4 regions of the Staphylococcus debuckii genome follow, and region 4 is predicted to be linked to each of the others. Evidence: riboswitches for the same ligand, from Rfam matches in the RefSeq annotation. Region 4 holds a riboswitch; each other region holds the start of a gene.

Region 1 (7,593 bases), 690 kb from region 4:
GACCGTTTTTGTTAATTGTAATTACTTGTTGAATGTTTCACTTAAGAAAGATTCCACTTGTTCAGGGGATTTAGCATTTGCGGAATGTAAGTGTGCAAGTTTATCTCCATATTGGAAAACAAGCAGACTTGGAATTCCCATTACTTCATTTTCTTGAGCAACTTCTTCTAATTCGTCTCGGTTAACTGAATACCATTTATAATCATCGTATTTTTTAACGATCGGGTCGATCCACATGTCCATAGCTTTGCAATCAGGACACCAACCTGCTTCGAATTTAACGATTACAGGTTGTTCGCTTTGAATCACTTTATCAAATTCTTCACGTGTTGTTATAGCTTCCATTACTAATTCTCTCCTTTAAAATTGCTTATACGCTTATTATAACTAATGATTTGCGAATCTAAAAAAATTTTAACCTATAAATTAAAGCGTTTTAATTGATAATTTGGTATATTATAAACAAAGTTAAAGGAGGTCAATGAATGTGATTAGATTTTATCAGTATCAAAATTGTACAACATGCAAGAAAGCAGCTAAATTTCTAGATGAATACGGTGTAAGTTACGAACCGATTGACATTGTAGAGCTTAATCCCAATAAAAGAGAGTTGCAAGACATGATTGATAAGACCGGTGTCGAAATTGACAAATTATTCAACAAGCGCGGAGGTAAATACCGCGAATTAGGCCTGAAAGACCGTTTAGATGATTTATCAGACGATGAAAAGCTAGATTTATTGGCTTCAGACGGTATGTTAGTGAAACGTCCATTAGCAATTTCAGGCGATAAAATAACGCTTGGATTCAATGAAAAAGAATACAAAGAAAAATGGGTAAACTAACTTAACTGTGACCCGTATTTGCATTCCTTTTAAGAACTCGATTAATTAAATTAACCAAAAAAATTTAAAACATAAAAGATGTCTATAAATAGTTGAATGAAAAGGTTTCATATGGCATCATTAAAGAGTATTCATTTATATTATAGGAGGGGATTCGTGTGGCAGTGCCAGAGGAATTGAAATATTCAAAAGAACATGAATGGGTTAAAGTTGAAGGCGATACAGTAACAATCGGTATTACTGAATACGCACAAGGTGAACTTGGCGATATCGTATTCGTTGAGTTACCAGAAACAGAAGATGATATTGAAGAGGGCGAATCTTTCGGTAGCGTAGAATCAGTTAAAACTGTATCTGAATTATATGCACCTGTTTCAGGCTCTGTAGTTGAAATTAATGAAGAATTAGAAGACAGCCCTGAATTCGTTAATGAATCACCATATGAAAAAGCATGGATGGTGAAAGTGAAATTAAATGATGAAAGTCAATTAGATGACTTATTATCAGCAGATCAATATAAAGAAATGATTGGTGAATAATTTATATTGAAAAAGCAACTCCAGGATACTTTGTATTTTGGGGTTATTTTTTTCGTGGAAATGGATATAACTAACTATATTAGTAAAGTGCAGTTACTTAACAGTTGAGTACATAATGCATTTGTTTCAAAACAATTTTCATGCAAAGCGATAAGTTTCTGCGTTACTATAGAATTATAAGTTTGATTAGCAAAATTTAATATTATTACGTATTTCTTAACTTAAGCACCACGTTTGCAAGTATTATGCAATGATATCACGAGAGTATTGGAGTGTAGTGAATATGGCATTGTTAGATAAAGTAATCGTTGTTGAAGGTAAGACAGATAAAAAGCGTGTTCAAGAGGTGATGAACGAACCAGTCCAAATCATTTGTACACACGGCACAATGGGGATTGATAAATTAGACGATATGATTGAATCCCTATATGAACGCCCAGTCTATATCCTCGTGGATGCAGATAAAGAAGGACAACGCATCCGCCAATGGTTTAAACATTATCTTTCAGAAAGCGAGCATATCTTTGTGGACAAAACCTATTGTGAAGTAGCTCGCTGTCCTAGACCTTACCTTGCTAGAGTGCTTAGAAAATATGGATTTAACGTAAAAGATGAAGCTCCTGTGAAAGGATTAGTTTATAGATGAGTACAAGCAAGACAACTAGAACAGATATTACCCAAAATTTTGATAAAGACAAACATCTGATATTTGGTTATACACCAATGTGCGGAACGTGCAAAATTTCCGAAAGAATGCTGGATATTGCAAATGATATATTGCAACTGCCAGTAGTCAAAGCGGACTTGAACTTTCATGCGGATTTCAGCGAGCAATATAAAATACAATCTGTTCCGGTAGTAATGTTGATGTCTAAAGATCAAGAAATAAAGCGAATTTACGCATTTCAATCTGTTCCATATTTATTAGAAAATTTAAAATAGTTATTGACTATCACAGAGTGAAGTGGTAGGATAAATATCAATTAAATAGTGTTATCTCTTATCAAGAGAGGTGGAGGGATGTGCCCTGCGAAACCCGGCAACCGTCTTATTAGAAATGGTGCCAATTCACAAAAAGTTGAACTGCTTTTGAAGATGAGAGAAAGAAATTTTAAATTGCTTTCTCTTTATCGCTTGAAGCGACGATAAGAGAAAGCATTTTTTAATGTGGTAATGTAAGCAAGGAAAGGGGAGTATAGGGTGATTCAACTCAAACAAATCGTCAAACGGTATAAGACGAAACATCAAGATGTACTAGCTGTCGATCATGTCGATTTAGATGTAGCAGAAGGTACGATTTACGGCGTTATCGGGTTTTCAGGCGCTGGTAAAAGTACGCTTGTCAGAATCTTAAATTATTTAGAAGAACCAACTTCAGGTGAAGTGATTATAGACGGAGAAGAATTGGGTAAGCTTTCTAAATCGCAGTTAAGAAAGAAACGTCAAAAAGTCAGCATGATTTTCCAGCATTTCAACCTATTATGGTCCAGAACAGTGTTGGATAACATTACGTTTCCATTGGAAATTGCAGGTGTTAAGCGCAACAAAGCTGTAGCCAGAGCCAAAGAATTAATTAATTTGGTAGGTTTAAGCGGACGTGAAAAGGCCTATCCTTCTGAATTATCTGGAGGTCAAAAACAAAGAGTCGGTATTGCGCGTGCATTAGCGAATGATCCAAAAGTCTTGTTATGTGATGAAGCAACAAGTGCATTAGACCCGCAAACAACGGATGAAATTTTAGAACTACTTTTAAAAATTAGAAAAGAAGAAGATTTAACGATTGTTATCATTACGCATGAGATGAACGTTATCCGTCAAATCTGTGATGAAGTTGCAGTGATGGAAAATGGACGTGTAATTGAGCGCGGTAATGTGAAAGAAGTATTTGAGAATCCGCAACATCAAGTCACTAAACGTTTTGTGAAAGAAGGTTTAAATGACGAATTCGACGAATCTATTGAAGAATTAATTCCGGCAGCGGAAGATGGTTATATCCTCAGATTTAACTTTGCGGGAGAAGAAACAACTGAACCTCTCGTATCCTATATCACGCAGCAATATGATTTAAATGTCAACATCTTAGAAGCAAATATTCGTCATTCTAAAAATGGACCGGTTGGTTTCTTGATTGTACATATTGCAGGATTGAAAACTGAATATTTTGATGAGTTCAAAAACGAATTGGAAAAACGCAGTGTGAACGTGGAGGTGGTACGTCATGGATAAATCATTCAGCGATATACTTCAAGAAATGATTACAATGCCGAACGTTCAATGGGATCAAGTATGGCAAGCTTCAATTGAAACGCTTTATATGACGGCAATTTCTACGGTATTTGCATTTATCATCGGTTTAATTTTAGGGGTTCTCTTATTTTTAACTGCTAAAAGCAAATCACCTGTAGCTAAAGTGTTCTACCAAATTGTTTCGTTTATTGTTAACTTGTTCAGAGCGATTCCTTTCATCATTTTAATCTTATTATTAATTCCATTTACAAGTTTGATTTTAGGAACTATCAGCGGACCAACAGGTGCATTGCCGGCATTAGTAATCGGTGCAGCACCATTCTATGCACGATTAGTAGAAATTGCGTTCAAAGAGATTAATAAAGGTGTGATTGAAGCAGCACGTTCTATGGGAGCTGATACTTGGACAATTATCAGAAAAGTGTTAATTCCAGAAGCACGTCCAGCTTTAATTTCAGGTATCACAGTAACAGCAATCGCTTTAGTAGGATCTACAGCAGTTGCTGGTGTAATCGGTGCCGGAGGTCTAGGTAACTTGGCCTACTTAACAGGATTTACTAGAAACCAAAATGATGTCATTTTAGTTTCAACTATCCTTATTTTAGTATTTGTGTTCATCATCCAATACGTGGGTGACTGGGCTACTAATAAAATAGACAAACGTTAATATTGATTTCAAAAAAGGGGTAAAGCAAATGAAAAAAATTATTAGTATTTTAGCAGTTTTAGTATTAACAGCAGCTTTAGCAGCTTGTGGCAACAAAGATAAATCAGACAGCGATTCGAAAACAATCACAGTAGGCGCATCTCCTGCACCGCATGCTGAAATTTTAGAAAAAGCTAAACCAATCTTGAAAAAAGAAGGTTATGACTTAAAAATCAAAACAATCAACGACTATACTACACCGAATAAATTGGTAGATAATGGCGAATTAGATGCTAACTTCTTCCAACATACACCTTACTTGAACACTGAAAAGAAAAGTAAAGGTTACAAACTTGTATCAGTAGGTAACGTACACTTAGAACCAATGGCTGTATATTCTAAAAAATATAAAAGCTTAAAAGATCTTCCAAAAGGCGCAACAGTTTATGTTTCCAACAACCCTGCTGAAGAAGGACGTTTCTTGAAATTCTTCGTAGATGACGGCTTAATCAAGTTGAAAAAAGGTGTTAAAATTCAAGATGCTAAATTCAGCGATATTGTAGAAAACAAAAAAGATATCAAATTCAATAACAAACAATCAGCAGAGTACTTACCAAAAATCTATCAAAACCAAGATGTTGATGCAGCAATTATCAACTCTAACTTTGCAATCGAACAACATTTAAGTCCTAAAAAAGACTCAATTGCACTTGAAAAACCAGAAGGTAACCCATATGCAAACTTAGTTGCTGTTAAAGATGGCGACCAAAAAGAGAAAAAAATCAAAGCTTTAATCAAAGCATTGCAATCTAAAGAAATCAAAGATTACATCAATAAAAAATATGATGGTGCTGTAATTCCAGCAGAATAACAGTATGTTTTTAATAAAACCCTGTAAATTCAACGTTTACGGGGTTTTTATTTGTTTAAAAACAATTAAAAAGGGCGGAAAAAGGACCGTTTGTCGATTTTTTTATAATAAGAAGTATAGTTTTTGTTTTACTTAAATTTGTCAATATTATTATTGTGACAGAAATATTGGTAATGATAATTTGATGCTAGAAAATGAGAATCAACAAGAATTTTTTTAGTGAATTAAATCACGAAATTGTATCAATTCAATAGTGATTCCTAGATTAGAATTCTTTTAATTTAGGTGCTCAAAAGGTTTATTAAAGGGGTCAATTGCGTTATAATTTATAAATGTATCAATGTAGTGCTATTTTGACTACAGATTAAAATTATTATAAACTAGTATATGAAATACTATTTATGTTTACGGAGGGACTTTTAATGCCATCAACATTGGAGATTAAAGACTTACACGTGTCTATTGAGGATAAAGAAATCTTAAAAGGCGTTAATTTAACAATTAACACTGGAGAAATTCATGCAGTTATGGGACCAAACGGAACTGGTAAATCTACATTATCAGCAGCTATCATGGGTCACCCTGCATACACTGTTACACAAGGTGAAGTATTACTTGACGGTGTAAATGTTTTAGAATTAGAAGTAGATGAACGTGCTAAAGCAGGTTTATTCTTAGCAATGCAATATCCATCAGAAATTACTGGTGTAACGAATGCAGACTTCATGCGTTCAGCTATCAATGCGAAACGTGAAGAAGGTAAAGAAATCAACTTAATGCAATTCATTAAGAAATTAGATAAAGAGATGGAATTCTTGGATATGGATCCAAACATGGCACAACGTTACCTTAACGAAGGATTCTCTGGCGGTGAGAAAAAACGTAACGAAATCTTACAACTTATGATGTTGCAACCTAAATTTGCAATCCTTGATGAAATCGACTCTGGTTTAGACATCGACGCATTGAAAGTTGTATCTAAAGGTATCAACGAAATGCGTGGCGATGACTTCGGTTCATTAATTATTACGCACTACCAACGCTTATTAAATTACATCACTCCAGACTTCGTACACGTTATGTACAATGGTAAAATCGTGAAAACAGGCGGAGAAGAATTAGCACAACGTCTTGAAAGCGAAGGTTACGAATGGGTTAAAGAAGAATTCAGTGAAGCATAAGTTTTATGCACATTGATAATGACAACAGATTAAATGTTATAAGTATCGTTAGGAGGAAATGAAGTTATGACGACTGAAACTTTGAACATTTCTGAAGCAGAACTTGTTGAATATTCACAAGCCCACAATGAACCTTCTTGCATGACAGATTTACGTAAAGAAGCATTGAAACTTACTGAAACTTTGGAAATGCCAAAACCAGATAAAACAAAAATCGATAAATGGGATTTCGACTCATTTAAACAATTAGAAACAACTTCTGATAAATATAAAGACATTAAAGATGTACCAGATTCAATTGAAAAAGTAATTGATGTGGAAAAATCAGAAAACTTGATTATCCAACACAACAACACATTAGCTTTTTCCCGTGTGTCTGAATCAGCACAAAAAGACGGCGTAATTATTGAAGGCTTAGCAGATGCCTTAATTAACCACGGCGACTTAGTTCAAAAATACTTGATGCAAGATGCAGTAACTGTAGACGAACATCGTTTAACTGCTTTGCACACAGCATTGATCAATGGCGGCGTATTTGTTTACGTACCTAAAAATGTTGTAGTTGAACATCCAATTCAATATGTAGTATTGCATGACGATGAAAACGCTAGTTTCTTCAACCACGTGATTATTGCTACTGAACAAAGTGCAGAAGTCACTTACGTTGAAAACTATCTTTCAGATGTCAGCGGCGAAGGTAATCAACTTAACATTGTCTCAGAAGTAATTGCAGGAGCAAATTCTACTATTACTTATGGTGCAGTTGATTACTTAGATAAAGGTTTCACAGGTCATATTATTCGTCGCGGTATTACTGAAGCAGATGCTTCAATCAACTGGGCGCTTGGCTTAATGAACGAAGGCGACCAAATTATTGATAATACTACAAACTTGATTGGCGATCGTTCTACAAGTGAATTGAAATCAGTAGCTGTAGGTACAGGAAGCCAAAAAGCAAACGTAACTTCTAAAATCGTTCAATATGGTGTTGAAACTGACGGCTACATTTTAAAACATGGTGTAGTTGAAGACAGCGCAACAATTATCTTTAATGGTATTGGATACATCAAGCATGGCGGTTCTAAATCAGTTGCAAACCAAGAATCTCGTGTCTTAATGCTTTCTGAAAAAGCACGTGGTGACGCGAATCCAATTCTTTTAATTGATGAAGATGATGTTGAAGCAGGTCACGCAGCTTCAATCGGCCGTGTTGATGAAGAACAACTTTACTACTTGATGAGTCGCGGAATTTCTAAACACGAAGC
Region 2 (7,593 bases), 350 kb from region 4:
CCAAATCTTCCTATTTGATAAATTTATGAAATACTTTGAAGAATTGACTTTTATTCAAATATCTTTGTTCTATTCAGCGGTAGTCTTATTCTGTTTGATTATTGCGCATGGTTACTGGACTATCATGCTTATCAGTTTTATCGTCTTTATAGGTTTCGATATGATTCGTCCAGCAATCACTAATTATTTTTCAAATATTGCAGGTGATCGACAAGGACTCGCAGGTGGTTTGAACTCTACCTTTACTAGTATGGGCAACTTTATCGGTCCTTTAGTAGCAGGCGGTTTATTTGATGTGAATATTGAATATCCTTTATACATGTCGATTATAGTCATGCTATTAGGCATTGTAATTATCTTCTTAGAAAAAATACTGAGAAAAAGAAAACAAACGAAAGCAAGTTAATTGTAGAGACGATTATATGGAAGAGTATATAAATAATTAAAAGATATCATTTAAGCCGATGAAAATTCTGTGGATTTTCATCGGCTTAAAATTGATATTGAACAGAAATTTTAAAGCTGTTAGTTGCCTAGTGAGTACTTTTTGTATTTCTTAGTATAAAGACGTGTGATAAGAGATATTATTCCGAATGTCATAAATATAATAAACATCCACACTGTTCCATTCATTACTAAACTTGTATTATCATATAATAATCCTTTTAATGTCTTAATATAGTAATAGAAAGGGTTCCAAGGAAGAACAAGATGCTGATAAAATTCTGGTACCATTGCATTAGGCAACATCACAGATTGTATCGTAAAGAATAATAAGAGTATAAATACAGGGACTATTGCTATACCTGTCCATACCATAAATCCAAATATCAGAGCAGAAAAACCTAAAATAGCAATTGCAATATAAGTTGCTGTAATTACAGGTTGATTAAAATCAAAATTTAAAACACCGCTCATATAATAAATGTAGATGAATGAACCGACAAAAGCGGCGGTAGTAATGGATAAAATGAGTTTGCATACAAACCACAATTTGTCTTTACTTGGAGCTAATTTCTCTCTATTTTTAAATGTAAAGAAAGATAAAATAGCTATAATAAGAGACGTTAGCCAAATAGGTGAAAACATAACAGCAGCTGCATTGCCATTAGCTTGGTTGTCTTTAATTTTATTCAAAGTAGTAGTATCCACTTTTACAGGATTAACGAAGTGATCGAATTGCTTGGGAGATCGATATTATTTTTAGCTAATAACTCAACATTTTGTTTGCTGATTTGATTGTTTAATTTGTCTGAAATTTTAGTTAAAGCTTGTTGGGCGATATTCGATACTTGTGCATTGCTCCCTTGGTTAATGATAATTCCTATTTGTGCTTCTTTCGGTTCTGGTACTTTTTGTGCGCCTTTACCTACTTTTGATTGCATGATTTTAATTTGTTCAGGTGATAACTCGCCTGAATTAACCTTTTCTTTTATTTCTTTTTGTTTTTCTAACATAATCTTATTTTGCGCATTGCTTAGAGCATTTTTTGAAAAATCTTTATCGAACACAATAGCTCCAACATATTTATTATCTTCTAACCCTTTATTGAGTTTTTTTGTATTATCTACTTGCTTCCAATCTATAGTTTCATTTTTACTTTCTTTTAGTTTATCAATAAAACTTTCTCCTATATTCATAGATTTACCTTGAACTTCAAAACCACTGTCTTTATTTAATACTGCGATAGGAACATTTTTAGGTTTCGGATTATAAGCAGGATAAAAGGCTGTTGCTAAGATTATAAGGATAAGTGTTGCTGCAATAGGGATAAGCCATAGTAATTTTTTCTTCATAAAGTTTCCTCCTAATTTTAAGCAACACGATGTTGCTTATCATTCTATGTGTTATTATAAACTCGTAAAAACTATACTCAATAACCAATTAGGACGAATGTGAATGTTAAGCAACAAATTAGAGAAATATGTAAGAAAAGTAATTTTCTGATATTGCTACAATCATAGAGATGTTAATTAGAAACGAAAAAAGGAGACGAACAAATGGATCGCAGAGTCAGACGTACCACAAAATCAATCAGCAGTGCATTTATTCAATTGCTTAAAACTTATTCGATAGAGGAAATAACTATTCAACAGATAGCTGACGAAGCAGATATCAATAGAGCGACATTTTATAAGTATTATACAGATAAGTACCATTTATTAACCGCATTAGAAGACAATGAAATTCAAAACATCAAAAAACATATAAATTATAATGCACTATCTACATTTAGAGAAAGAAATGAAAAAAGTTTGAATGACTTATTTAATGGTGTCTCTCAAAATATAGTTGAAATTATACTTAAGAATATTGAGTTATATGAAGTTTTATTTAATATGAAAAGAAAGAGTGCTATCGAAGATAAATTGTCTGAAACTATAGCACAAAATTTAACTACTATATTGAACAATGAAAAAAACATCAATACTATTCCCTATAGATATTTTCATTGTTTTATAGCAGGCGCTATTATTTCCACTATTAAATTTTGGGTGCTTGATCCTGACAGAATATCTAAAGAAGCGCTTATTAATAGTTTATATTTATTAATGTACAAAGGACCTTTAGGACAGTTATTAGATGAAGTGTCTTCTGGAAACTTAAAGTAAAAATTCAATATTGAGACAGTATATCTATGCTCGCAACAGTTGACACAAAAGTTGTGAATAGATATTCTGCCAACCATTATTTATCAGAAAATTTTAAAATCTCATTGACCGCATTTTAAGTTAGTGGTAACCTTAATACAATTCAATCAATTAAACTCTTATCCAGAGCGGCGGAGGGAAGTGCCCGACGAAGCCCGGCAACCATCATTATATGAAAAGGTGCTAATTCACATTAAGCGTAAGCTTATAAAGATGAGAGAAAGTATTTAAGGCTTTCTCTTTTACAGAGGAAGTCTTTTTCTGTGTGAAGGAAGAGTAGATTTTATTGAAGAACTTATACATAGGAAGGTGTCAATAGACATGAAAAAATTCATAAGTTTGTTTGCATTGTTAGCAGTCATCTTTACACTTGCGGCGTGCGGCCAAAGCAAAAGCGCTGAAAATAAGAAAATAACCGTAGCAGCATCCCCAGCACCGCATGGAGAAGTATTAGAACATGCTAAAGAAGAAATGAAGAAAAAAGGTTATGACCTAGAAATTAAAGTAGTGAATGATTATAAAGTACCGAATAAATTGTTGGATAAAGGAGATATAGATGCGAACTTATTCCAACATGTCCCTTATTTAAACGCGGAGAAAAAGTCGCACGGTTATAAGATTGAAGAAGTCGGAAAAGTATTTACAACGCCGATGGGTGTCTATAGTAAGAAGTATAAAAATATTAAAGATATTCCGGACGGCTCTACAATTTATGTTTCCAATAATCCGGCTGAAGAAGGCCGTTTCTTATCATTCTTTGTTAATGAAGGTCTAGTGAAACTTAAAAAAGGTGTCAAAATAGAAGATGCTAAATTTGATGACATTGTTGAAAATAAAAAACACCTGAAATTCAACAATCAACAAGGCGCAGAATTTTTACCAAAAACATATAAAAGCGGAGAAGGGGCAGCTGTAATTATGAACTCCAACTATGCGATGGATAACGGTTTGAAACCTTCTAAAGATGCGATTGTCATGGAAGATAAATCATCTCCATTCGCTAATATCCTTGCAGTAAAAGAAGGGCATAAGAACGATAAGAAATTCCAAGAGTTAATTAAAGTCTTACAATCAAAAGATATGAAAAACTTTATTGAGAAAAAATACGGTAAAGACGTTGTACCGTATGAAGCAAAATAACTGACAACAGGTGGTAATCATATGACAAAGTTAGGCATTATCGGAACAGGACGCGTAGGCAGCCAAGTATTAACGGATGCACAGTATCTAGGTGCTTTTTCAGAAATTGTATTGATAGATACAAATGAAGATTTAGCACACGGGGAAGCCTTAGATCATCATCATTTACAAGGTTTAAATCATACGCATCATATCAAGATATATGAGGGCAGTTACCAAGATTTAGCGGATGCAGAGATAGTGATTGTTTCTGCAAGCGCGCCTTCTACTCCAGATATGGCAGATCGTACCTTATTGACACGAGCGAATAGTTCAATTATTCATTCAGTATTTGAACAGCTGAACCAAGTAACACAAGAAGCTGTCGTTATAGTGATTTCAAATCCTGTAGATGCGATGACTTACTTAGGACAGGCTTCAAGTTATCCTGCTGAAAAGGTTATCGGTACAGGGAGAATCTTAGAATCTTCAAGATTCAGAGCGTTAATTGCAGACCATTATAAGGTAGACCCGAAAAATGTAGAAGCATTTGTATTAGGTGAACATGGTTCGCATGGTGTACCGATTTGGAGCAGAGTGAGAATCCATGGCATTGAATTAGAAGAGTTTGAAAGCTTAACAGGCAGCACACCAATAGATAAGAATGTAATCTCCAAACGTATTGACGAAGTATCATTCGAAGTCTTCCAGAAAAAAGGCTGGACGAATTCAGCTATTTCGAGAGCGGCTGTACAACTCGCACATGCTATTTTGCTCAATGAACAAAGCATTGAACCAGTCAGTGCAGAAGTACATGGAGAATATGGTTTTAAAGAAGGAGCACTCAGCTTATTATCCTTAATCTCTAGAGAAGGAATTGCAAAACGCTTACCAATTCAATTGGCAGAAGCGGAACTTCAACAACTAACAGCTGCGCATCATTTTATTCAACAAGCTATTGAGCAAGCGCAGAATGCGTTAGAATAATGACGCTTAAATTAAATGTATTAGATTTGTAACATAATTGAATTAAAAGCAAGTAAAGACGTGCAGATGAAACGAAATGAAAAAAGGTTTCCTGCACGTTTTTATATGGATGAAATCATGGTGTTTATTGAATTGAAAACTCTTACATTAAATAGAGTTGTCACCTTTAAAAAATATCGATTGTGTTACATTTATTACGTATATTACATTTGGTTTAAATAGCATGCTACATAAAGATTTAGCCTTATTTGTGTGTTAATATTGTAAACACGATAACAGAACGACGAGGGAAGTAGAATGAGAACAGTATTATTATGGATTTATGCTGGCATTCTGACTTGCTGTCTGGTTTTTCTACTTGTCTTAGTATCGAATGAAACAGAGCTTGCTAAATTCCAAAACGGTGTGACTACTTTTATGCAAGGCAAGCAAGTTTCTTCAAATGAAACGAAAGAAAGTGGACCGCCTCCATCTTATAGCGCGGTTGCTGGAAATGACATTAGTCATCAGGCACAATCAGAAAGTAAGCAACATGTAGACACAAATAAAGCAGAGAAAGCATTTGTAATTTCGATTACATCTATTAACTTGAAAACGAGCAAACATTTATTAGAAGATTTCACTTCACAAGGTGCATCTGACACTAAGGGTCGCTGATTGCGAACACTAAGATATGGTCAGTCACCTTGTTTTTTTGTCTAAAATAGTAAATAAGCAGGACGAGTTCTTTTAAAAGTCTAAAAATGCTATATTTGAGGCATGAGGTGAATGACATGAAACAGAAGAAAACCAATGCGATGCGTATTCTAGAAAATGAAGGTATCCAGTATGATGTGCGTACATTTAAAATGGGAAAAATGCATATAGAAGGACAAGAAGTAGCTAAATTAATTGATGCTTCACCAGAACAAGTTTTTAAAACATTAGTTTTTATTAATAATGATAGCGACCCATATGTATTCGTAATTCCAGTTGAAGGAAATTTAAATATGAAACATGCTGCACAAGCGGTTAAAGAGAAAAAATTGCATTTGCTTCCGCTTCAAGATCTTACTAAAGTAACAGGCTATATCCGCGGCGGTTGTTCGCCCGTAGGTATGAAACATCTTTATCCTACTGTCATCGATCAGTCTGCCGAGCAACAAGAAACAATCTTTGTCAGTGGTGGACAACGCGGCGTTCAAATGGAAGTACATGTACAAGATTTAGCGAAAGTAACCAATGCGATATTGGCCGATGTCGCTAATCATCATGCAGATTGAAGCAGATGAACAGACGTTCATCTGCTTTTTTTACCTTTAAATGATTGTTTTTTGAATGAAAATGAAAGATTTTGGTTGATTTATGTAAGCGGAAACATTATAATGGAATAGAAATGAGGTGACGATATGATAACGGAAAAAAGATTCGAGGTCATTATCAATTTATTAAAGGAGAAAGAATTTCTCACTTTGCAAGAATTGATTGAGATGACAGGCTGCAGTGCTTCCACTATTCGCCGTGATTTATCAAAGTTGCAGCATCAAGGTAAACTGCAACGTGTACATGGCGGCGCTACTTTAAAGACAACTTCACTCAGTGAACCTAAATTGTCTGAGAAGAAAGGACGCAACACACAAGAAAAAAGAGAAATTGCGAAAGCAGCTGCTCTGAAAGTGGAAGATAATGACTGTATCTATATTGATGCCGGATCATCAACTTATGAAATGATCGACTATATTACCGCTCAAAATATCGTTGCCGTAACTAACGGACTGACTCATGTAGAAGCGTTACTGCAAAAAGGGTTTAAAACTATCGTCATCGGCGGAGAAGTTAAACCGAATACTTTGGCAGCAGTAGGTCCGAAAGCTATAGAGACAATAAAAAGATATCATTTCGACAAGGTTTTTATTGGTATGAATGGTGTGGATTTAGAAAAAGGGCTGTCTACGCCTGATGAACAAGAAGCTTATGTGAAAGAAACAGCCATGCAATCGGGAGGACAAATTTATATTTTACTCGATTCATCCAAATTCGCGCATACTTACTTCGCAAACGTTCACTTGCCAAAACAAAAACAAGCTTTGATTGTAACTTCCAACAAAGCATTGCAACGCCAAGATATCAAAGCCTATCATAAACAATTCGTATTAGAAGGAGGACAATCATGATATATACGGTAACATTCAATCCGTCTATTGATTATGTAATGAAAGTTGCTGATTTTGCCACAGGAGAGCTTAATCGCGCAAATGCAACTTATAAATTTGCTGGAGGCAAAGGTATTAATGTTTCTCGAGTGTTGAAAACTTTAAATACGGATTCCACAGCTTTAGGTTTTATCGGAGGTTTTCCGGGTGCATTCATTAAAAATGCTTTGGAAAGTGCGCAAATTCCGACAGGTTTCATTGAAGTAGAAGAAGATACAAGAATTAATGTGAAATTAAAGTCAGGCGAAGAAACAGAAATTAACGCCAATGGACCAGCTATCTCAGAAGAAGCTTTCCAATCTTTACTTTCTCAAATTAAACAAACTTCAGCAGAAGACACAGTTGTGGTAGCAGGCAGCGTGCCTAAGAGTATACCGGATGATGCTTATGAACAAATTGCACAAATTACGAAAGAAACAGGCGCGAAGTTAGTGGTGGATGCTGAGAAACACTTGGTAGAAGCGGTATTGCCTTACCATCCTTTCTTCATTAAACCGAATAAAGATGAATTGGAAGTAATGTTCAATACACAAATCAAATCGGATGCAGATGTAGTGCGTTTCGGTACAGAAATTTTGGCGAAAGGTGCACATGCAGTCATTGTATCTCTCGGCGGTGATGGTGCGATTTATATTGATGATAAA
Region 3 (7,593 bases), 1.0 Mb from region 4:
AAATAGAGATGCATTACAAGAATTCTACAGATATCGCAAACGGCGAACATGTTCTGGTAATTCCTTTATATCAAGATGGATTTGTACTGACACGACACAAGAAGCGTGGCATAGAGTTTCCAGGAGGGAAAATAGAAGCGGGAGAAACGAGCGAGGTTGCAGCAAAACGTGAACTGTTTGAAGAGACTGGTGCTATTATCCAACAGATGCAATATATCGCTCAATATACAGTGTATTATCCTAACGGAGAACGCTGGTTTACAAAAGATGTATTTGCGGCACAAGTAGAAAGCATACAAACGAAAGAGGATTATTTAGAAACTGCTGGACCTGTTATATGTCAGAATCTAGACGATATAGCAGACCAAGATAAAAGTTTCTTGCTGACTGATGAAGTAATATTAAAATGTGCAGAAAGAGTGAGTGCGCTTGGACTTTATCAATAGAAAACGTATGCCAATTGATTTGGCTTCACATATTGGAGAAGAAGTTACTTATGAAGTCGATCATCTCAAAGTGAAAGGACTAATGTTGACGCCTAAAGAAAAAGTGCAACGTATTGTTATTTATTTACGCGGCGGTAAAGGCAAAGTCGGACGCGTTCGTACCGGTCGTCTGCTACAATTTTCAGATTCTCGTACATTAGTATTCGGACCTTACTATAGAGGAAATAATGGCAGTGAAGGTCGTGATGAATTCTCAGGTAATGACTTGCATGACGTCACTCAAGCTATAGATATATTAAAACACATCTACCCGGATGCTTATGTTCACCTCGTCGGTTTCTCTAGAGGGGGCTTGCAAGGGTTGCTTACATTTCAATATTTGCCGGCTGACAGTTATATCATTTGGGGCGGCGTCTCTGATTTGCATTTAATGTATGAAGAACGCATAGACTTACGCGGAATGCTGCGCAGAATGGTAGGGCATCCTAAGAAGGATTTAGCTGCATATGAAAAAAGAGAAGCCTTGCAATATATTGACGAAAATAGTCCTCCAATCTTAATTATTCATGGAGGAAAAGATAAACAAGTAGGCATCCATCAAGGTTATTATTTAGCAGATTATTTAGAACGTATCGGACATCGTTATGAAACATTTTATCAAATGCAAGAAGGGCATGTTCCAAGACCAGAAGCGTTGAAAGAGGTATTAAAAGTCATTCATGAGTGGATGGATCGTGTTGAAAATAATAAGTAGTCAAAATGGAGGAAGGCGGGGCAACTGTATAGGTGGGCAAGTCGAGTCTCGACACTTTCCCTACAATGCATACCACAATCAACTCATCTAACCAAAAAAAGGAGCTAAGACAAAACTGTCTCAGCTCCTTTATAACTAATATTAAGCTTTAAATCCGCCTTTTTCAGGGATTTCTTGACTATCTTCACCGAATTTTTTGAAGTTTTCTACAAAGCGAGAGATTAAATCTTGTGCTTGTTCGCGGTAAGCATCTTGATTACTCCATGCATTGATTGGTTGTAAGATAGATTTCGGTACGTCTTCAATGTCTTTAGGCACATTCAAACCGAATACTTCATCTTGTTCGAATTCTGCATTTTTCAATTCGCCTTTAATAGCTGCATCAACCATGCGACGAGTATATTTTAAGCTGATACGACGACCTACGCCGTATTTTCCGCCAGTCCAGCCTGTATTTACTAAATATACTTCAACATCATGTTTATCAATCAATTGTCCAAGTAATTCAGCATATTTCTTAGGATTTAATGGCAAGAATGGTGCACCGAAGCATGTAGAGAATGATGGTACAGGCTCAGTGATACCACGTTCAGTACCTGCTAATTTAGAAGTGAATCCACTTAAGAAATGATACAACGCTTGTTCTTTTGTTAATTTAGAAATTGGAGGCAATACGCCGAATGCATCAGCTGTTAAGAATACGATTGTATTCGGATGCGCTGCTTTAGATGGTTTAGCAATATTATCAATATAGTCGATAGGGTATGCTGCACGTGTGTTTTCAGTATATTTATTGTCATCGAAATCAACGTTTCCATCTTCTTCGACTACAACATTTTCTAAGATTGTACCATAACGGATTGCATCATAAATTTGAGGTTCTTTTGCTTTTGAAAGATTGATGGCTTTCGCATAGCAGCCGCCTTCAATGTTGAAAATACCATTTTTATTCCAGCCGTGTTCATCATCACCGATTAATTTACGATCTGGAGCTGCTGATAAAGTTGTTTTACCTGTTCCAGATAATCCGAAGAATAATGCAACGTCGCCTTTTTCACCCACGTTAGCGGAGCAGTGCATACTCATGATATCTTGTTGAGGTAATAAATAGTTCATTACTGAGAAGATACCTTTCTTCATTTCTCCAGCATATTCTGTTCCACCGATAAGGATAATACGGTGTTTGAAAGAAATGATAACGAAAGTTTCAGAAGCTGTGCCATCTTCTTCAGGGTTTGCTTTGAAGTGAGGCGCAGAAACAATTGTAAAGTTCGCTTTAATTTTTTCTGCTTCATCCTTAGAAGAAGGGCGGATAAACATGTTATGTGCGAATAAATTGTGCCAAGCCATTTCGTTGACTACTGTTAAACGTAATTGAGTATCTTGGTCACTTCCTGCGTAACCATTGAAGACGTATAATTCGTCTTTTTGGTCTAAGTAATCTAGAACTTTATCATACAATCTAAGGAATTTTTCTTCTTCGATAGGTTGGTTTACTGAGCCCCAGTCAATTGCATCTCTGTAAGAAGGTTCGTTTACAATAAATTTATCTTTAGGAGAACGACCTGTATATTGGCCTGTCAATTGATTGATTGCTCCTAGTTCTGTGAGTTCGCCTTCATTATTGTCTAAAATCTTGTTGTAAAGTTGCGTTTTTGTAAGTTGAAATAATGATGATGGTTTTTCAATCAAATGATTCAACTTTTTTAAATTTGTTTGTGCATCTACTGCCATTTTTAAAAACCCCTCCAGCGCGTAAGTATTAATGTAATTGTAAGCCTTTACATTTTTATAGTATAACATACTATATCCATTATTCCACATCGGATTTATGAAAAAACAATTCGTGTAATTGACAATTTTATTTTGTTTGGGTAGTATTATTTGTAACGGATTCTCTTATCCTGAGTGGCGGAGGGACATGGACCCAACGAAGCCCAGCAACCTCTCCTTATTGGAGAAAGGTGCCAAACCGTTTGCAAATGTCAGATAAGACGTTTGAACGATAAGAGCGAAAGGACGTCAAAGGGCTTTCTCTCTATGTATATATAGTGGAAGCCCTTTTTAATTTGAGCTCATAGATAGAGAGTTTTCGTAATTAAAATCAAAAGGAGTCAGTTATGTCGAATAATAGAAGATTATTTACGTCAGAATCTGTTACAGAAGGACATCCTGATAAAATAGCAGACCAAATTTCAGATGCTATTTTGGATGAATTATTAAAGAAAGATCCAGATGCGCGGGTGGCATGTGAGACAGTAGTCACTACGGGAATGGCTATGATTGTCGGGGAAATCTCTACTTCCACTTATGTTGATTTTCCAAAAGTAGTAAGAGATACAGTTGAAGAAATTGGTTATACAAGAGCAAAATACGGCTATGACAACCAAACAATGGCTGTGATGTCAGCAATTGATGAACAATCTCCTGATATTGCGCAAGCAGTAGACCGCGCTTTAGAATATAGAAATGAAATCAGCGAAGAAGAAATTGAAGCTACAGGTGCAGGGGACCAAGGTTTAATGTTCGGTTACGCTACAAACGAAACTGATACGTATATGCCGACACCTATTTTCTTTTCACACCAACTTGCGAAACGTTTGTCAGATGTGCGTAAAGATGGCACGTTAAAATACTTGCGTCCTGATGGAAAAGTGCAAGTTACAGTAGAATACGATGAAAATGATAAACCAATCAGAATTGATACTATTGTTATTTCAACACAACATGCTGAAGAAATCACATTAGATCAAATCCAAGAGGATATCCGCAAACATGTTATCGACCCGATTGTACCTTCATCATTATTAGATGATGAAACTAAGTTCTTCATTAATCCAACAGGCCGCTTTGTTATCGGCGGACCACAAGGTGATGCAGGCTTGACTGGTCGTAAAATTATTGTTGATACTTATGGTGGTTTTGCACGTCACGGCGGCGGTTGTTTCAGCGGTAAAGATCCAACAAAAGTAGACCGTTCAGCAGCTTATGCAGCACGCTATGTGGCTAAAAATATTGTAGCAGCAGGATTAGCTGATAAATGTGAAGTCCAACTTGCTTATGCTATCGGTGTAGCGGAACCTGTTTCAATTTCTATAGATACATTTGGAACTGGAAAAGTTTCTGAAGGCAAACTAGTAGAAGCGGTCCGTGATAATTTTGATTTACGTCCAGCAGGTATCATTAAAATGTTGGATTTAAAACGTCCGATATACAAACAAACGGCGGCTTATGGCCATTTCGGCCGTACAGACATCGCATTGCCTTGGGAACGTGTAGACAAAGTGGATGTATTGAAAGAAGCGGTCCAAGCATAATTCTGCGATTTTTGTATGAAATTCAGGATTATTATCGATAGAATCGAAACTTTCCTTTATAATGAAACGTAAGACAAGTAAAGGAGCGGAATAGGTATGGGACCATTGGAAATTGGTTTAGTAGCAGCGATAGTCATAGCTGTTATATTCTTAATATTGTTCTTAACTGCATTAAACAGTAAAAAGAAAGCACAACAGCAAGCAGAAGAACAATATGAAGCAAAAGAAAAAAGCTTGAAAGATAATTACGAAGATGAGCTTGAAAAAGAACGTGTAGAACATAAGAAAACAGTAACGAAGCAACGTGCTGATTTTGATGCTACAGTCGATTCGAAAGATCGTGAAATTGATGCATTGAAGCTGTTTTCAAAAAACCATAGCGAATATATCACTGATATGCGTCTTATCGGTATAAGAGAACGCTTAGTGAAAGAAAAACGCATTCGTCCTGAAGATATGCATATTATGGCAAACATCTTCTTGCCGAAAAATGATATGAATGATATCGAACGTATCAGTCATTTAGTGTTAACACGTACAGGTTTATACATTATAGACTCGCAACTTTTAAAAGGGCACGTTTATAATGGCATCAGCGGCAAACAGTTTGCTGAATTACCTACCATTGAACAAGTTTTCAATGCCTTAAATTTAGATCAGCGCACACCGCAAACTTTAGTATTAGATGAAAATGACGATCAACAATCTGCAACGTTTGTGAATTACTCTAAACAATTGCACTATGTTGAACAGTTAGCAGATGCGTTGCAACGTCAGTTGAATTTGAAATATACACCAATGGCATTACTTTATTTCAATCCTAAAAATGAAGGTGCCGTGACGATTTCGAATTACGCACAAAATACCAATACTAAAGTACTTGTAGGTGCTGAACAATTGGATGAATACTTTAATAAATTTGTTTTCCATGGCCGCATTCAATATAATGTTGAAGATTTGGCACGCATTATGGAAGAAATTGAATCTTTTAATTAAGGTTTGAGGCACTGTTTGAGTTGCTACAGCTCTTACAGTGCTTTTCTTTTTCCTGAAAAGGAAGTTTGAGTGAATGCATGGCCGGTAAAGTTTAAGGTATAGTAGAGATATCAATGACAAGGAGAGAGATAAGAATGGAATATGTAGAATTTTATAATGGTAACCGTATGCCGATTGTCGGTTTAGGTACTTTCCGTGTGGAAAATGATGAGCAGGCTAAAGAAGCGGTTCAGTTTGCGATTGAGAATGGTTACAGAAGTATTGATACGGCTATGATTTATGGTAATGAAGAAAAGGTCGGTGAGGGGATCAAGGCTGGATTAGAATCTATTGGCTTGAAACGTTCGGACTTATTTATTACGTCGAAATTATGGTTGGAAGATTATGGCAGAGAAAATGTGGCTGAGGCTTATCAAACTTCTCTTAACAAATTAGGTCTTGATTATTTAGATTTATATTTAATGCATTGGCCTGGTATGGATGAGGATATGATGATTGAGACTTGGAAAGGAATGGAAGATTTACTGAAAGATAATAAGGTGAAAAATATTGGGGTCAGCAACTTTAAACCGCATCACTTTGAAGCTTTATTATCTCATGCCTCTATTAAACCGGTAATTGATCAAGTAGAATTCCATCCCTATTTAATTCAAGAAGACTTGCGTACATATCTGAATGCGCAGCGTATTCAAATGGAATCATGGTCTCCGCTTATGAATGCTCAAATCTTAGATGATGAAGTTGTTAAATCAGTAGCTGAAGAAGTAGGCAAGTCACCGGCTCAAGTTATTATTCGCTGGAATATTCAACATGATGTCGTTGTAATACCGAAGTCAGTGACGCCTTCACGCATTAAAGAGAATTTAGAAGTGTTTGATTTTGAACTGTCCGATTCACAAATGGCGCAATTAGATAATTTAAATGCAGATAAACGTGTGGGTCCTGACCCTGATAATTATTCTGGACATCATAAATAGGTGATTTGAATGGCTGATTATAAAGGAATGTTATATGGAGCGATGGTAGGAGATGCTTTAGGAGTACCTGTCGAATTTGAAAATAGAGGCAGTTTTAATATTGATAGCATGATTGGTTATGGTACATGTAACCAACCACCTGGAACATGGTCGGATGACAGTTCGCTTACCTTATGCTTGGCAGAAAATATTAATGAGCAGGGCAATCTAGACAGTTTAATGCAAAAATTTGTTCGTTATTTGAATGATGGCTATTTGACGCCCTTTGGTGTTGCATTTGGTGTAGGTAATTCTACAACACAGGCAATTAGAAGATATGAAGCGGGAACGCCAGCCGAACAATGCGGCGGCACATCAGAATATAATAACGGGAATGGTGCTTTGATGAGGATTGCGCCGTTAATCAAGTGTTTACCTGAAGAGATGGCGTTTAATGAAGTCGTGGATAAAGTCATTGCCTATACACGTATTACACACGGGCATCCGCGTTCACACATCGCCTCAATTATTTATGTAGAAATATTACGTAACATTACTTTAGGACATACCTTTAAGATGAGTGTGGAGAATACAGAAAAAGAATTGAGTATATATTTAAAACAGGATGCTGAACTTTCTGAGGAATACCAAAATTATTTTGAAAAAGTATTTCAGTCAGATTTCTATCAGCTCCCCCAAAGTTATATTCAGTCCTCTGGATATGTCGTAGATACTTTAGAAGCAGCATTGTGGTGTATCGGCAATTCTGATAATTTCAAAGATGCTGTGCTTAAAGCAGTTAATTTAGGCGGCGATACAGATACGGTAGGCTCGATAACTGGAAGTATTGCCGGTTTGTTATATGGTATTCAAGCTGTTCCAGATATATGGATCGAAAATTTAGTAAGTAAAGAGAAGTTTGAACCTATTATTTCGGAGTTTATGACAACATAAAAAAGGTGCTGGGATTTGTACCAGCACCTTTCCTATATACTTGCAGGAGCTCTCTTTAATGTGCAAGAAGAAAACCAAGCCAGCATGCTGCAAAGCAAAGAATATATTGCAATGCACTATATAGAATAAATAACGCCGGCTTTGTTTGTTCTGTTAATAGATTTTTCAAT
Region 4 (7,593 bases):
CTGATGCCTCTGTTGATGTCGCAAAACACGGCGACTTAATCGGCGAACGTTATGTCTTAGGACAAGATACTTTCCAAATTGAACTATTAACAAACCTTGATCAACTCCCTGAAAGAGGTGCGGTAATTTATACAATCAGCCCTAAACCCGCAGATGCTCCCGGATTCCCTGTCCGAGCATTTGCTATCACTCCAGATAAGCAATAATGGACACGCGATCATCCATTATAAGCAGCCATTATGAGTGAACTTAATATGTTGGCTACATGCCCTGGGTCCACAGGAATTGGGGCATGAATCGCCACTGTTCTTAAACCCGATTAAGAACATCTTTTCATTATCCGGTATACATCTTCACCCGATAGGGATGTATACTGAAATTCATTTTATTGCCAGTTCCCGATAAACGGCAATAACCTAACTCCTTTTACTAATTATAAAAAGAAGACACTGGATATCAGGCAGCACCTCCCACCACCCCGTGAGTGTTGAAGCCTGATATCCAGTGTTCTATTTTGGAAAAGTTTATATATTAAATAAAAAAGAGAGGCGAAACAACTTTACGTTGACTCGCCTCTCTTTTTTCCGTTGTACTTTTGTAACTTCTTACAATTATAATATGCGTATGAATCGCTTAAAACGTAATTCTGTTTGATCTTAATTTACAGTTATTTTTTATACATAGTGCTAAGTGATTTCAACCGCTTCGCCGCTTCATCTAATTGTTCATCATCTAATGCAAGGGAGACACGCACATAATGATTGCCATTTTCGCCAAATGGAATGCCTGGCGCAACTAATATAGACTGATCTTGTAATAGGAATTCCACAAATTGTTCCCCAGTATAGCCTTCAGGTGTCTTTAACCATAAGAAAATACCACCTGTCATAGGTTCATATGGAATAGCGCCTTCATCTAAAATGGCTGTGAAGCGGTCTCGACGTTTTCTGAACACTTCGCTTTGTTGTTCTAAAAAATCATCATAATTATTTAAAGCAAAGGTAGCAGCATCTTGTAATGCGCCGAACATACCTGCATGGTGATGCGTATGATACTTTTTCAATGCTTGAATAACTTCTTTATTCCCTACCGCAAACCCAACACGATAGCCTGACATATTATAGCCTTTAGACAGAGAGTAGACTTCTATAGCTACATCTTTTCCATCTTTTGACTGCAAGATACTCGGGTTCTTATGATCAAATCCAAAGGCTGCATAAGCAAAATCATGTACAATTTTAGTTTGTGTTCCTTTGAATTTTTGAACCGCTTCATCGAACACTTCTTGTGTCACTGTGGAACCTGTTGGATTATTCGGATACGTTAAATAGATGAGCTTCGTTTGTTTCAAGACATCCTCAGGTACTTTATCCCAATCCGGCTGGTAATTCGGTGGATCTAACTCCAATGCATAGGGATGTGCATCTGCAAATAAGACACCTGCCAGATAATCAGTGTAGCCAGGGTCAGGCAGCAGCACATAATCTTCTGGGTTTACAATACAGTTCGGTAAGCCTACCAGACCGTTTTTAGTGCCGTATAAGATACATACTTCATCATCTTTATCTAATTCAACACCATATTGACGTTGATAAAAATCGACAATCGCTTGTTTGAATGTTTCTTTACCATGGAACGCTCCATATTTCTGGTTTTCAGGAACACGCAAAGCATTCGCAAATTCATCGACAATTCCTTTGGGTGTTTCTCCATCCGGAATACCTACTGCCATGTTGATAAGTGCAAGCGGTCCGTGTTCGATTTTTCTTCCCATTGTTTTTCCAAAGTAACTATCCGGTATCTTCTCTAATCTTCTTGACATCACCATTCATAGTCCCCCTTTTATTTATGATAGATACGTCATACTTTTTTCAAAAAAAGCTATATGTCACTGCATAAGCAACATATAGCCGACTATGTATATGCACCTATCTTTCAAGTTGTACTTGTTGGATGAAGCACAGTGAGGTCAGTCTCAATAACCTTCTGTTGCTGAAGCTTCATAGGGCCAATTCCCTCTGCTTCTCTTAATAAGTCTGATTAATATAATTAACGTTTCTTATTGTACTAAAAATTCTGACATTTATCAATTATAGGAGTAATACGCAAAAACTCCACAGCATAGTAAGCTGCAGAGTCTTATAGATATTATTCAGGTTGTCCTTTTGCATCAAATTTTTCTACTGAACCATCTGAGTTAACGATATACGAACCTGCAAGGTTGCCAGACTTATCAACAAATGAGAAGCCCCACTTGCCGTCTTCTAATTGTTCAGGTTCTTTATACGTATAAGTACTTGTATCTAACTTGTGCCCTTCGTAATCTTCCACTTTATCGATGACGTTATCACGTGTCACTGTGCCGCCTGAATTCGTGCTTTGTTTAGCATCACTATCACTATCCGAGTTAGCGGCTGACTTACTACTTGTCCCTACTTCAGGGGTTTCACTAACCGAAGTCATGTTTGCCACTTTTGAAAAGTTTGGATTATCCATATATTTTTCATACAAATCTTTAAGATTATAAATCGCACCATAATCTAGTAATTGTTGATACGTATTTGTTCCTTTTTCAGGCATGATAATAATTTGTGAATCTGTCATAGCCATCATTGTGAGATAGTTGCCTTTTGATTCATAAGACTCATAAACATCCATATTAGAAGGCTGGCCTGGTACTTGTCCATCAAATGTTCTTTGGAATTTAATATGTTGGATTGATTCTTGTCCCCTATCAAGCCCATCCCATTTCACATAACTATGGTTTAATAATTCTTCTGCAGAAACGGTTGTTTCTGCAGACTTTGAATGTTCCACTGCAAACATTGCGAGTACAATCTTATCTTTGTTAGTGAGTTGATTAAAACTTTTGGTATTACTAGAATTATCAGATGATTTCTCTGATTCGGAATTATCTTTTTCACTATTCTTTTCTGATAATCCTTCTTTATTGTTTTGTTTTTCAGAAGTTTTGTTATCTTTGTGCTTTGTTTCTTGTTGAGTGTCTTCTTTGCTGTCTGATGATTTATGGTCACTGTGCCCACATCCTGAAAGGAAGAGAGCCAAAGTTGCAGAAGCAGCAAACAAATACTTCAATTTCATCTGAGGTGCCCTCCTATTCTGGTTGTCCTTTTGCATCAAATTTTTCTACGGAGCCATCTGAATTAACAATATATGAACCTGCGAGGTTGCCAGACTTATCAACAAATGAAAAGCCCCAGCTTCCATCGCCCTTTTGTTCAGGTTCTTTATACGTATAAGTGCTCGTATCTAGCTTGTGACCTTCGTAGTCTTCCACTTTATCGATTACATTAGCACGAGTTACTTTTTCTCCAGAATCTGATGAGCTACTTTCGCTGTCACTGCTTGAATTATCCTCTTTTGGTGCAGGTTCAGCTGATTCTCTAAAGGTAATAAGATTTGCTACTTGTTGGAAATTTCGGTCTTTATATTGATTATAAAGATCTTTCACATCATATAATCCACCTATATTTACTAGCTGTTGATACGGATTAATCCCTTGTGTGCCTGAAATCAATACTTGTGTATCACTCACACCAATAACAACAACTGAAGCCGCTTTAGAATCATTTGAATAATAAAAAGTCATATTTTGAGGTGCGTTTGGAATATATTGAGGTACATTATCAACTTTAGATAATTTTAATTGTTGAATCGTACGCTGGATGTTTCCTCCATTTCCGTTTTGCACATAACTATGATTCAATAACTCGCTAGGAGTAACTGTAAACTCAGCTGATTTTGGTGCATATAATGCTAAAGCGACCTTTTCTTGAGGTGTAAGTTGGCTTACAGGTTTAACATTTGAGTGTGATTCTTTTTTTGATTCAGAATTTTCATTAGTTTGGTTTTTAGTAGTTGAGCTTGATGTTGATTTTTCATCTTTTTTCTCAGTCTTTTGATTATCGTCTTTTTTAGACTTCTCTTCATGCTTAGTATCATTGTCCGCTTTCTCTTGTGAACCGCATCCTGCTAATAAAATAGATAGAGCTGCTGTAGCTGAAAATAAATATTTAAGTTTCATGTTAGTCTTTCTCCCCTTTTATTGATAGTTAGCATACAACCTTATTATATATAAAAGGGTGGACGTATTGTGTACTTCCGTTTAATTTTTTTAAAATAAATATAAAAAAGTCACTCGCCTAATAGTGAATGACTTTTATCGTTTATAAACTTTAATTTTTATTTCTAAATAATCATCGTGGTCACGTTCTTTTTGTTCCACATGGATACCGCTTTGTTCTATTTTGTCCAAACTGTTTTGAAGTGTTTCGCGTGCGTTCGTTAAATCCTTAGCGAACTGAAATGGCTGAGCTTTGACTTTCTCAGGACCGACCATTGACTTAACTCTTGCTTCTGTTTGTTTCACGTTCAAATGTTGATCCACAATGGTTTGAACCATGTCTTCTTGCTGCTCAAAAGACAAACTGAGTAACGCTCTCGCATGACGTTCAGTGATTTTACCTTCTGAAAGTTTCTGTTTCGCTTTAGGTGCAAGTTTCAACAAACGCAGCTTATTAGCAATAAAGCTTTGGCTTTTACCGACACTTTGGGCTAATTCACTTTGCGTTGTATCACCAAGTTCTAATAGCTTTTGATATGCTTCAGCTTCTTCAACAGCTGATAAATTTTCACGTTGAATATTTTCAATCAGTGCCACGACAGCAGTTTCTTCATCTGTCATTTCGCGAATAATAACATCTGCATATGCCATCTGATTTGCATTTAATGCACGAAAACGTCGTTCGCCCGCAATGATTTCAAACATACCTTCTTCAATTGGTCGCACAACGATGGGTTGAAGCAGTCCATGTTCTTGAATTGATTCAGCAAGTTCATTGATTTTGTTTGGATCAAAAACTTGTCTTGGCTGATAACGATTCGGTACAATGCGCTCTATTTGAATGGATTCAACGTTATTCTTACGTTCTTCTTCTGTGTAGCCTGTGAGATCTTCATCTTTATTTGTTAAACCGAATAGTTTAGAAAAAGGCTTCTTCATAGTCCATTCTCTCCCTCTAAATATACTTATATAGTAATATTTATTTTTATTTTAGTAAAGGAGATTTATTAGGCGTACCCGCTTTACGTGGATATTTTTTCGGTGTTTTACTACGCTTTGCAATAATAATCATTTGGCGTTCACCTGCATCACCAGGTAATTCAAATGTTTCAACCGCTTCTACTCTTCCACCGAACACACCAATACCAAATCGAGCTTCCTCTAATTCTTCTTCACCTTTAGCAGATTTCATCGCAATAAAGTGACCGCCTGTCTTCACTAACGGCAAGCATAGTTCGCTTAAGACTGAAAGACGCGCTACAGCACGTGCTGTAACAATATCATAAGACTCCCGGTTGTCTCCTCTGAAGTTGCCAAAATTCTCTGCACGTTCATGAACAAAACTGACACCGCGCAAATCTAAAGCATCAGCAAGATGATTTAAGAATTGAATACGTTTATTTAAAGAATCTACAATCGTCACTTTTAATTGCGGAAAAACAATTTTTAAAGGAATACTTGGGAAGCCGGCACCTGCGCCGACATCACAAATACTCAATTCTTGATTCATATCCATGAAAAATGCTGCAGTGATGGAGTCATAAAAGTGCTTTAAATAAACGCCTTCTTCATCAGTAATGCTTGTTAAGTTCATCTTTTCATTCCACTCTACAAGCTTTTCATAGTAAGTTTGAAACTGCTGTTTTTGTGTATCACTTAATGTTATGTCATGTTCTTCAAGCTTCTCAGCCAGCCATTCAACATTCATCTATTTCACCCTTTCAAGTTTTCCTTGTTCTAAATATACAAGTAAAATTGAAATATCAGCAGGATTAACACCTGAAATACGTGAAGCTTGTGCAATATTCAATGGTTTGACTTCAGCTAATTTTTCTCTTGCTTCACTTGCTAAGCTGTCAATTTTACTATAGTCCAAATCATGTGGAATTTTTTTCTGTTCCATACGTTTTACTTTTTCAACTTGTTGCAATGATTTATTGATATAACCTTCGTATTTCGTTTGAATTTCTACTTGTTCTTCAACATCTGGAGAAATTTGATGTTTTTCTTCTAAGATATCTAAAATAGCTTGATAATCCATTTCCGGACGGCGTAGTAATTCAATTGCTAGAATGCCGTCTTTAAGTGGTGAACCGTTATGAGCTTTGATGACTTCTTGTGTATGCTCATTAGGTTTAATACGAACGTTAGCCAAGCGTTCTTTTTCCGCTTCAATTTGATCTCGTTTCGCATTGAAACGTGCGTAACGTTCATCTGAAATTAAACCGATTTCATGACCTAAGTCAGTTAAACGTAAGTCTGCATTGTCGTGGCGCAATAATAAACGATATTCGGCACGTGAAGTTAATAAACGATAAGGTTCGTTTGTACCTTTAGTGACAAGGTCATCAATTAGTACGCCGATATAGGCATCTGAACGGCTTAAGACTACTTCGTTTTCTCCGAGCACTCTGCCGGCAGCATTAATACCTGCCATAATACCTTGACCAGCCGCTTCTTCATAGCCTGAAGTACCGTTAATTTGACCAGCTGTATATAAGTTTTTAATTTTCTTAGTTTCTAATGTCGGCCATAATTGAGTCGGTACAATCGCATCATATTCAATTGCATAGCCTGCACGCATCATATCTGCTTTTTCTAAACCTTCTATAGTTTGAAGCATTTCGCGTTGTACATGTTCAGGCAAGCTTGTTGATAAGCCTTGAACATAAACTTCGTTAGTATCGCGGCCTTCAGGTTCTAAGAACAATTGATGACGCGGTTTATCGTTGAAACGTACATATTTATCTTCAATTGAAGGGCAATAACGTGGGCCAGTACCTTTAATCATACCTGAATACATTGCAGATAAATGTAAATTATCATCAATTACTTGGTGTGTTTTAGCATTCGTATAAGTCAACCAGCAAGGAAGTTGGTCTAAAATATATTCAGTTGTGTCGAAACTGAATGCACGGCCTACATCATCACCTGGTTGAATTTCTGTTTTGCTGTAATCAATCGTTTTAGCGTTTACACGTGGCGGTGTTCCAGTTTTGAAACGTACAATGTCAAAGCCAAGTTCGCGTAAGTTGTCTGCTAAAGTAACAGATGGTAATTGATGGTTAGGACCGCTTGAATATTTCAAGTTTCCTAAAATGATTTCTCCGCGTAAGAACGTACCAGTAGTAATCACCACTGCTTGTGCACGGTATTCTGTACCGATATTCGTACGTACACCTTTAATTTCATCATCTTCAATGATTAAATCGTCTACCATACCTTGCATCAGATGCAAGTTCTCTTCATCTTCTAACACGCGTTTCATTTCTTTTTGATATAACACTTTATCCGCTTGGGCTCTCAATGCGCGGACAGCAGGACCTTTACCTGTGTTCAACATACGCATTTGAATATGTGTTCTATCAATTGTTTTAGCCATTTGACCGCCAAGTGCATCAATTTCACGTACTACAATACCTTTGGCCGGTCCGCCTACTGATGGATTACATGGCATAAACCCAACATTATCTAAATTAATTGTCAGCATTAAAGTTTTAGCACCACGT

Evidence for each region. A riboswitch is a leader RNA that binds a small molecule or an ion and turns the genes downstream of it on or off. The one in region 4 is predicted to bind S-adenosylmethionine.
Region 1: another riboswitch for S-adenosylmethionine. It lies ahead of CNQ82_RS03990 (methionine ABC transporter ATP-binding protein); the one in region 4 lies ahead of CNQ82_RS00970 (aminotransferase class I/II-fold pyridoxal phosphate-dependent enzyme).
Region 2: another riboswitch for S-adenosylmethionine. It lies ahead of CNQ82_RS12300 (MetQ/NlpA family ABC transporter substrate-binding protein); the one in region 4 lies ahead of CNQ82_RS00970 (aminotransferase class I/II-fold pyridoxal phosphate-dependent enzyme).
Region 3: another riboswitch for S-adenosylmethionine. It lies ahead of metK (methionine adenosyltransferase); the one in region 4 lies ahead of CNQ82_RS00970 (aminotransferase class I/II-fold pyridoxal phosphate-dependent enzyme).

Annotation. Positions count from the first base shown of each region.
Region 1 is NZ_CP033460.1:883,744-891,336, forward strand. It holds gene CNQ82_RS03965 (thioredoxin family protein) at 22-345, opposite strand; gene CNQ82_RS03970 (arsenate reductase family protein) at 488-844, shown strand; gene gcvH (glycine cleavage system protein GcvH) at 1,003-1,383, shown strand; gene CNQ82_RS03980 (toprim domain-containing protein) at 1,667-2,029, shown strand; gene CNQ82_RS03985 (thioredoxin family protein) at 2,026-2,325, shown strand; SAM riboswitch class I at 2,381-2,485, shown strand; gene CNQ82_RS03990 (methionine ABC transporter ATP-binding protein) at 2,584-3,609, shown strand; gene CNQ82_RS03995 (methionine ABC transporter permease) at 3,602-4,297, shown strand; gene CNQ82_RS04000 (MetQ/NlpA family ABC transporter substrate-binding protein) at 4,326-5,147, shown strand; gene sufC (Fe-S cluster assembly ATPase SufC) at 5,570-6,328, shown strand; gene sufD (Fe-S cluster assembly protein SufD) at 6,395-7,593, shown strand, end outside.
Region 2 is NZ_CP033460.1:2,530,463-2,538,055, reverse strand. It holds gene norA (multidrug efflux MFS transporter NorA) at 1-406, shown strand, start outside; gene CNQ82_RS12315 (hypothetical protein) at 526-1,137, opposite strand; gene CNQ82_RS12310 (YhgE/Pip domain-containing protein) at 1,155-1,796, opposite strand; gene CNQ82_RS12305 (TetR/AcrR family transcriptional regulator) at 2,001-2,612, shown strand; SAM riboswitch class I at 2,768-2,871, shown strand; gene CNQ82_RS12300 (MetQ/NlpA family ABC transporter substrate-binding protein) at 2,973-3,791, shown strand; gene CNQ82_RS12295 (lactate/malate family dehydrogenase) at 3,813-4,757, shown strand; gene CNQ82_RS12290 (hypothetical protein) at 5,055-5,414, shown strand; gene ybaK (Cys-tRNA(Pro) deacylase) at 5,531-6,019, shown strand; gene CNQ82_RS12280 (DeoR/GlpR family DNA-binding transcription regulator) at 6,146-6,910, shown strand; gene pfkB (1-phosphofructokinase) at 6,907-7,593, shown strand, end outside.
Region 3 is NZ_CP033460.1:1,851,452-1,859,044, reverse strand. It holds gene ytkD (RNA deprotection pyrophosphohydrolase) at 9-446, shown strand; gene CNQ82_RS08740 (alpha/beta hydrolase family protein) at 430-1,200, shown strand; gene pckA (phosphoenolpyruvate carboxykinase (ATP)) at 1,342-2,934, opposite strand; SAM riboswitch class I at 3,097-3,212, shown strand; gene metK (methionine adenosyltransferase) at 3,321-4,517, shown strand; gene CNQ82_RS08725 (nuclease-related domain-containing protein) at 4,614-5,513, shown strand; gene CNQ82_RS08720 (aldo/keto reductase) at 5,648-6,490, shown strand; gene CNQ82_RS08715 (ADP-ribosylglycohydrolase family protein) at 6,500-7,423, shown strand; gene CNQ82_RS08710 (fluoride efflux transporter FluC) at 7,479-7,593, opposite strand, start outside.
Region 4 is NZ_CP033460.1:192,493-200,085, forward strand. It holds gene CNQ82_RS00965 (cyclase family protein) at 1-206, shown strand, start outside; gene CNQ82_RS00970 (aminotransferase class I/II-fold pyridoxal phosphate-dependent enzyme) at 668-1,828, opposite strand; SAM riboswitch class I at 1,926-2,037, opposite strand; gene CNQ82_RS00975 (hypothetical protein) at 2,149-3,102, opposite strand; gene CNQ82_RS00980 (hypothetical protein) at 3,116-4,045, opposite strand; gene noc (nucleoid occlusion protein) at 4,181-5,023, opposite strand; gene rsmG (16S rRNA (guanine(527)-N(7))-methyltransferase RsmG) at 5,070-5,792, opposite strand; gene mnmG (tRNA uridine-5-carboxymethylaminomethyl(34) synthesis enzyme MnmG) at 5,793-7,593, opposite strand, start outside.